DNA from 3 places in the Marinobacter metalliresistant genome. Region 1 is predicted to be linked to each of the others. Evidence: riboswitches for the same ligand, from Rfam matches in the RefSeq annotation. Region 1 holds a riboswitch; each other region holds the start of a gene.
The links. A riboswitch is a leader RNA that binds a small molecule or an ion and turns the genes downstream of it on or off. The one in region 1 is predicted to bind cobalamin.
Positions count from the first base shown of each region.

Region 1 (2,264 bases):
CTTCACGCAGGGCAAGGCCCATGGCCACCCGCATGAAGAATACCTGCGGCAGCTCAAGCCGGGCCTTGTTCCAGTGCAGGAAATACCGGTCGTACAGGGTTTGCAAACCAAGGAAACCGAACTGCAGGTCCCGCTCCGGTTTCAGGGCCGCGCCCAGGCGCTCCAGATCGTAGGCCGCCAGCGCTTCGTCCAGAAGCTCATAGCGAATACCGGCCTCAATGAATGCCGAGAGTGCCTGCGGGTAGATTTCCGCCAGCGGCCGGCTGATGGGCAGGTTCAGGGCGGCGGCATTCTCCAGTCTCAGCTGTTCCAGCAGCAAACGCGCAGTAACTACGCTGTAATCCGGCTCCTGCTCGATCCGGCTGCGGGCGGTCATGATCAGCGCGGAGAGTACGTCTTCCTCGGCGATGCCGTCATAAAGATTGGTGAGTGCATCGTCCACCAGGGAATCGCCATCAATGCCTTCGAGCCCGGTCGCCGCCTGCTCCACCTGGAGCTTCATCAGGCCAAGATAGAGGGCGGCGATCTCGCCGCTGGTTTTCTTCACGGTCAGGTGCGGGTGGGCCTCCACCGGGGCATGGCGGGCACGCTCGCGGGCGTGCTCTTCCCGATACAGCACATACGCCCTGGCCACTTTCTGTTCCTCGGCCCGCATCAGGGCCAGTTCCACCTGGTCCTGGATGTCTTCGATGTGCACTTTACCGCCGGCTTTCAGGCGCCGGCCAATGGCGTGGATAACCTGTTCGGTGACCCGGTGCACAGCATCGTTAATACGGGCAGAACCGGCGGCTTTGTCCCCTTCCACGGCCAGAAACGCCTTGGTGACGGCGACGCTGATCTTGGACAGATCAAAGCCAACGAGGGTGCCGTTGCGTTTGATGACCTGCAGGGATTGGGTATCGGCGTGTGAGGTTGACCGGGGTTCGGCCGGGGCAGAGGCGGACATGCTTTGTTCTCCTGAATACGCGTTGAGTTCCATAACCTTCGCGTAGGCAGGGGATCTGAGCAGCAGCACCGTAGGATTAGCGAATGCGTAATCCGACCTACGAGCCTGGCCTGGGTCCGATCTGCTCACCTTGAAACGCGAAGGTGCAGTGTTCTCCCAGGCAGGTCTTCGGACTCAGGGGCGTGAATCGTTCGATTCAGCCTTGCGTGGCGACTTCCCGGCTTGCGCCAGTGTCTGTGATGCCACGCTCGTTCCCCAATACCGCTGCGCGTCAGTTCCGGAGTCTCACCGGATTCCCGATACCAGGATGTAGGGATTGATCAGGCGCCAACCATGTTGGTTATGCGATGGTCACTACATATGGTATTTTGCCAAGGATGGAGACACTATATACAGGTAGCTTTTACAGAACAAGGCACTTTCCGGTAAAACATCTGTCTGCCTTCTTACTGTCTGAGCATAGGAAAACCGTCATGCATTTAACCGGGTATTGCAAAACCTGGGCTCTGAGCCTCGTTTGTTTGTTGGCGTTTTCCCAGGCCGGTGCGCAGGAAGCAATCCTGACTCCGTTTTCTGAAATGCAGTCCCTTAACGACGGCTGGGAGCCTCTGGAGTTTCCCAAAATCGACCAGCTCACCCGCTATGAGTTGGTAACAGAGGATGGAGAACAGGTGGTGAAGGCCACCACCAGGGGCGGAGCTTCCGGCCTGATTGCCCGGGTGAATCTGGAACCGTCCGACTCGCTGGTTCTGCAATGGCGCTGGAAAGTCTCAAACGTTTTTGAACAGGGTGATGCCCGGGAAAAGTCGGGGGATGACTACCCCGCCCGAATCTATGTCGCCTTTGAATTTCAGCCTGAGAAGGCCGGCTTTTTCGAACGTGCCAAACGCAAGGCCGTGGAGGTGCTGTTCGGCGAAACCCTGCCGGGCAATGCCCTGAACTACATCTGGGCCAACACCCTGCCGGAGGGGAAGTTCGTACCCAACCCCTACACCGGGAAAACCGTGATGGTCGCCGTCAATTCCGGCTCGGAACAGGTCGGCGAATGGGTCACGATTGAGCGGGATATCGTGGCCGATTATCGAAAGGCCTTTGGCGAGGCACCGCCGCCGGTAGTGGGTATTGCGATCATGTCGGATTCAGACAACACCAACGAAACAGCGACCGCCTGGTACGGTGATATCGTGCTCAATCCCTGATATATCCCTGTGCAAAGGGCCGTTTACCGAAGTTCCTCGGGGAACCCTGGTATCACATAACCTCCGGTAATTTCACGCACCGGGGGCACTTCGCCCTTCTCCACCAGTCGCAGGTAGGC
Region 1 is NZ_CP101118.1:2,893,072-2,895,335, reverse strand. It holds gene NLK58_RS13485 (ribonucleoside-diphosphate reductase subunit alpha) at 1-946, opposite strand, end outside; cobalamin riboswitch at 1,088-1,297, opposite strand; gene NLK58_RS13480 (DUF3047 domain-containing protein) at 1,525-2,145, shown strand; gene NLK58_RS13475 (ABC transporter substrate-binding protein) at 2,169-2,264, opposite strand, start outside.

Region 2 (2,264 bases), 950 kb from region 1:
TATTGCTGGCGAAGTGGTGGTCGGTGAGCCCGTAGAGAAGCATGGCATGGAAATCGGCGCGGTGTACCTGCAGCCGGTGATGATGACACCGGAACTGCCGGGCATGGGTGAAAAGGATATCCATCTGGAAGCGGATATCGCCGCACTGCCTGGTAACAATAACGGTGCCGGTGCCTGGGTTCCTTATCTGGGAATTACCTTCACGCTGACCAAAGATGGTTCGGATTGGTCCAGAACCGGCGCTTTCATGCCGATGGTGGCCTCTGATGGACCGCACTACGGTGCCAACATCAAGCTGGACGGCCCGGGCAAATACCATGTGGTTTATCACATTGATCCGCCCCCCTATCAGGGATTTTATCGCCATAAGGACAAAGAAACCGGTGTCGGCAAATGGTGGGTTCCGTTCGATGTGGAGTGGGATTTTGCCTACGTGGGTACCGGCAAGAAAGGTGGTTACTGATTAATTGAAGGCCTCCAGCCAGCTTGTCCGTTACCGGGCTGGCTGGTGTTGCCGCCGCCTTTCCTCTGTTTCCCAATCCCTCGCTCATTCTCTCCCTTTGTTCGATTTTTAAGAAGTAAACGAGATAAATTTTCTTGGTTGAATTTTTCTGCATTAATATATATAGTAATTGTGTCCTGGTAAGCCACAATATGTTGTGTTTGTGGCAAGGAATCCGGTGAGACTCCGGAACTGACGCGCAGCGGTATTGGGGAACAACCGTGGCATGATGACACTGGCGCAAGCCGGGAAGTCGCCACGCAAGGCCGAACCGGAAGGTTCACGCCCCTGAGTCCGAAGACCTGCCAGGGCAACATGCACTGCACCTTCGCGACTCAGGGTGAACAGTTGGTCAAGCCCCGGGTCTGGTTGCCCGTGTGTGATCTCCTGTATACGCGAAGGTTCTACAGACCTGATGCGATTCCAGGAGGAGCACATGCCCGCCACGACCACCTCAGAAGCTGCCGATCCATCCTTGCTGGATATCTCGGCCACCGTTAGTGAATACCTTCATCGCAGCGACTGGCGGGTAAACGCCAACGCCAATCAGGGCTACTCCCTCGGCGGTCTGATTCTGAATACCGCCGGCAAGGTGATTGCCAACTACTGGCTGAACGAGGTTTACACCCCGGAAATCGGCCAGGCCCACCGTGATGCCGATCTGCACATTCATGACCTCGATATGCTCAGTGGTTACTGTGCCGGCTGGTCCTTGCGAACTCTGCTGCATGAGGGGCTCAACGGTGTGCCGGGCAAAGTGGAAGCCGGGCCTCCCAGGCACTTGTCCAGCGCCATCGGCCAGATGGTGAACTTTCTCGGCACCCTGCAAAACGAATGGGCAGGGGCCCAAGCCTTCAGCTCCTTCGACACCTACCTTGCGCCGTATATCCGTAAGGACAACCTGAGCTATGAAGCGGTTCGCCAGTGTGTCCAGGAGTTTGTCTACAACCTGAACGTACCCTCCCGCTGGGGCACCCAGACTCCCTTCACCAACATCACCCTGGACTGGGTGTGCCCGGAAGACCTGCGTGGACAGATCCCGGTGATTGCCGGTGTGGAAATGCCCTTCAGTTATGGCGACCTGCAGGCCGAAATGGACATTATCAACCAGGCCTATATTGAAGTGATGACCGCTGGTGACAGCATGGGCCGGGTATTCACCTTTCCCATTCCCACTTACAACATCACCCGGGATTTTGACTGGGAGTCGGACAATGCCCTGCGACTGTTTGAAATGACCGCCCGCTACGGCCTGCCGTATTTTCAGAACTTCCTGAATTCAGACCTGGAGCCCAACATGGTCCGTTCCATGTGCTGTCGCCTGCAGCTGGACCTGCGCGAGCTGCTCAAACGCGGTAATGGCCTGTTCGGTTCCGCCGAGCAAACCGGCTCTCTGGGTGTCGTTACCGTAAACTGCGCTCGCCTTGGATATCTCTACAAGGGGCAAAAGAGCGCGCTGCTTGCCCGGTTGGATAAGCTGATGGGCCTGGCCCGGGATAGCCTGGAAACCAAGCGCAGGGTGATTGACCAGTTGATGGCAGAGGGTCTGTTCCCTTACACCAAACGCTACCTGGGGACCCTGAGAAACCACTTCTCCACCATTGGGGTGAATGGATTGAACGAGATGGTCCGCAATTACACGGATGACCGGGAAGACATCACCAGCGAGTCAGGCCGGGCGCTTGCTCTGGACGTTCTTGACCACGTTCGCGAACGCATGAAGGCCTACCAGAAAGAAACCGGCAACCTCTACAACCTGGAG
Region 2 is NZ_CP101118.1:1,942,626-1,944,889, reverse strand. It holds gene NLK58_RS09180 (iron transporter) at 1-463, shown strand, start outside; cobalamin riboswitch at 624-827, shown strand; partial or broken gene NLK58_RS09175 (ribonucleoside triphosphate reductase) at 1,002-2,264, shown strand, end outside.
Region 2: another riboswitch for cobalamin. It lies ahead of NLK58_RS09175 (ribonucleoside triphosphate reductase); the one in region 1 lies ahead of NLK58_RS13485 (ribonucleoside-diphosphate reductase subunit alpha).

Region 3 (2,264 bases), 230 kb from region 1:
GCTACTGCCGTCCACTTCGTCGATCACCACCTCCGAGCCAAGAACCAGTTCGTGGACGCCGGCAGTCAACGTGTTTTCCCAGCGCGCAGAGCGGGACAGGGTGTCGAAGGTGCTCGGAAAACTCCCGAAGGTGTCCTGTTCATCCCTGGCCTCTGAGAACTGAATCCGGGTGCGCCAGTAGTCACTGGCAACCGCCTCCAGATACAGCCCCATGGCACGGATCAGGAAATCGGTATCACCACCTTCAAACTCGGTATTGCCCTCGGACTGGAACACCGTCAGCCCGGCACCGCCGCCCTGGCGAAACTCGTGGCTGATCTTTGCCAGCCCGCCGGCATTGCGAAACCCCTTATCCTCGCCACCGGCCCGCAAGCTAGTGCCCTCGGTATCGGAATAAACCCCGCCGGCCAGAAACGCCGACTGCCCTTCCCTTCCGGCCACGCCGGCCGTGGTTTCAAGCGTCTCGTGGGAGCCACCGGACAGTTCCGCCCAGCCCTGGCGGCCCGCTTCTGGCTCGAGGGTAAACGCCTGGATAACACCGCCCACCGCATCCGCCCCATACAGGGAGCTTTTCGCACCGCGTACAAGCTCGACCCGCTCCATCAGCTCCGGCGGCAGGAACTGCCAGGGCGGGATGCCGGCGGTGGCTGAGCGCAGGCGGATACCGTCCAGCAGCAGAACCGTACCGGAACTGCCGGCACCGCGCAGGAATACGCTGGTGGTCTTGCCATAGCTGCCATCGGAAACCACATTAACACCTGGCTGGGCGTCCAGCAGATCCCGGAATTCGGCTGGTTGCTGGCGACGGATGTCGTCTTTTTCGATGACCGTCACCGACGACAGGCTTTCACCCACGGTTTTCGGACCAAGGGTTGCCGTGACGATGATCGGATCAAGGGCTTCGGTGTCATTGTCATTCTGGCCCAACGCAAGGACAGGCAGGGTTAACAGTGACGTTGCCGTCACCAGGGCAGGGAAGGAAGGTTTCACAGTCATTATTCGTGGCTCCGCACCGCGCGCACCCGCGCAGGAATCTGGGTTTTGTTGCGGAACGGGAAAGCAGGGGGCGGGCGGTCATCGGGTGGCAGGAAAGCGGAACCGGACTATCACCCACCCAGGTCGCCCACCGCAACATCGGGTGTTTTTCCAGGCCGGTCTCCGGGCTGGCAGGCGGAACCGAGGTTCCCGGGCAATCACCTTCCCATGCCATGACGACACAGTGGCGCATCAGATTGCCGTTATCCTGCTTACCGTTGCGGGGGCAGCATCGGACTTGCGCTGGCAATGCCAGGCTCACCGATTTCCCGTTTCACCCGTCGCGCTGTGCGACGGACACCTGAAAAAAGTACCGGAAGGCTAGCAACACCGACGAAAGCGGTCAATGAGATCCGTCAAATGTCGACATGGCCGCTGCTTCCTACCACTGCTATATTGCTTATCTCAGATTGATTTTCCTCCGTCAAAACAGGGAGTTTTATGCAGGCCGAGCTTATCGACATCCGCAATCACATGGCGCAGTACCCGCCGTTTGACGAGCTGCCCGAGGAGCTGCTCGACAGGGTGGTTGGCGGCATTGAGGTGGTGTATTTCAAGGCCGGCACCCAGATCCTGGAGTTCGGTGAGCAGAACACCTGGCTTTGCTATGTGCGCAGCGGGGCCGTGGAGATCTATCGGCGCACCGGCGAGCTGTATAACCGGATCGGCGAAGGAGAGATATTCGGCCAGTTTGGCCTGCTGATGCGCAAGAAGGTGCGGTTTCCGGCGAAGGCCCTCGAAGACACGCTGATCTACAAGATCCCCGGTGAAACCTTCCACTACCTGTGGGAAAACGATGAGAATTTTGCCGATTTCGTGGAAATCGAGGACCGCAGCCGCCTGCGATCCGCCCTTTCCCGGCGGGAAAAGTCGAACCAACTGATGACCTCAAAAGTCACCCGCCTGATTGCCCGGGAACCGGTCTCGGCGCCCTGCACGGTCCGGCTCCAGGAAGCCGCCCGGATCATGACGGACAATGGCGTTTCCGCCCTGCTACTGATGGACGAGGAAGGTGAAAAGCCGTTGCTAAAGGGCATTATTACCGACCGCGACCTTCGCACCCGTGCGCTCAGCGAAGCCCTGCCCTCGGAGACACCCATCAGTGACATCATGTCGGAGGACCTGATCACCATCCGCTCGAACGCCTTCATCTTCGAAGCCATGCTCACCATGCTTCACAACAATGTGCACCACCTCCCCGTGATGGATCGGGACGAGGTGCGGGGCGT
Region 3 is NZ_CP101118.1:3,126,128-3,128,391, reverse strand. It holds gene NLK58_RS14585 (TonB-dependent siderophore receptor) at 1-996, opposite strand, end outside; cobalamin riboswitch at 1,132-1,355, opposite strand; gene NLK58_RS14580 (putative nucleotidyltransferase substrate binding domain-containing protein) at 1,477-2,264, shown strand, end outside.
Region 3: another riboswitch for cobalamin. It lies ahead of NLK58_RS14585 (TonB-dependent siderophore receptor); the one in region 1 lies ahead of NLK58_RS13485 (ribonucleoside-diphosphate reductase subunit alpha).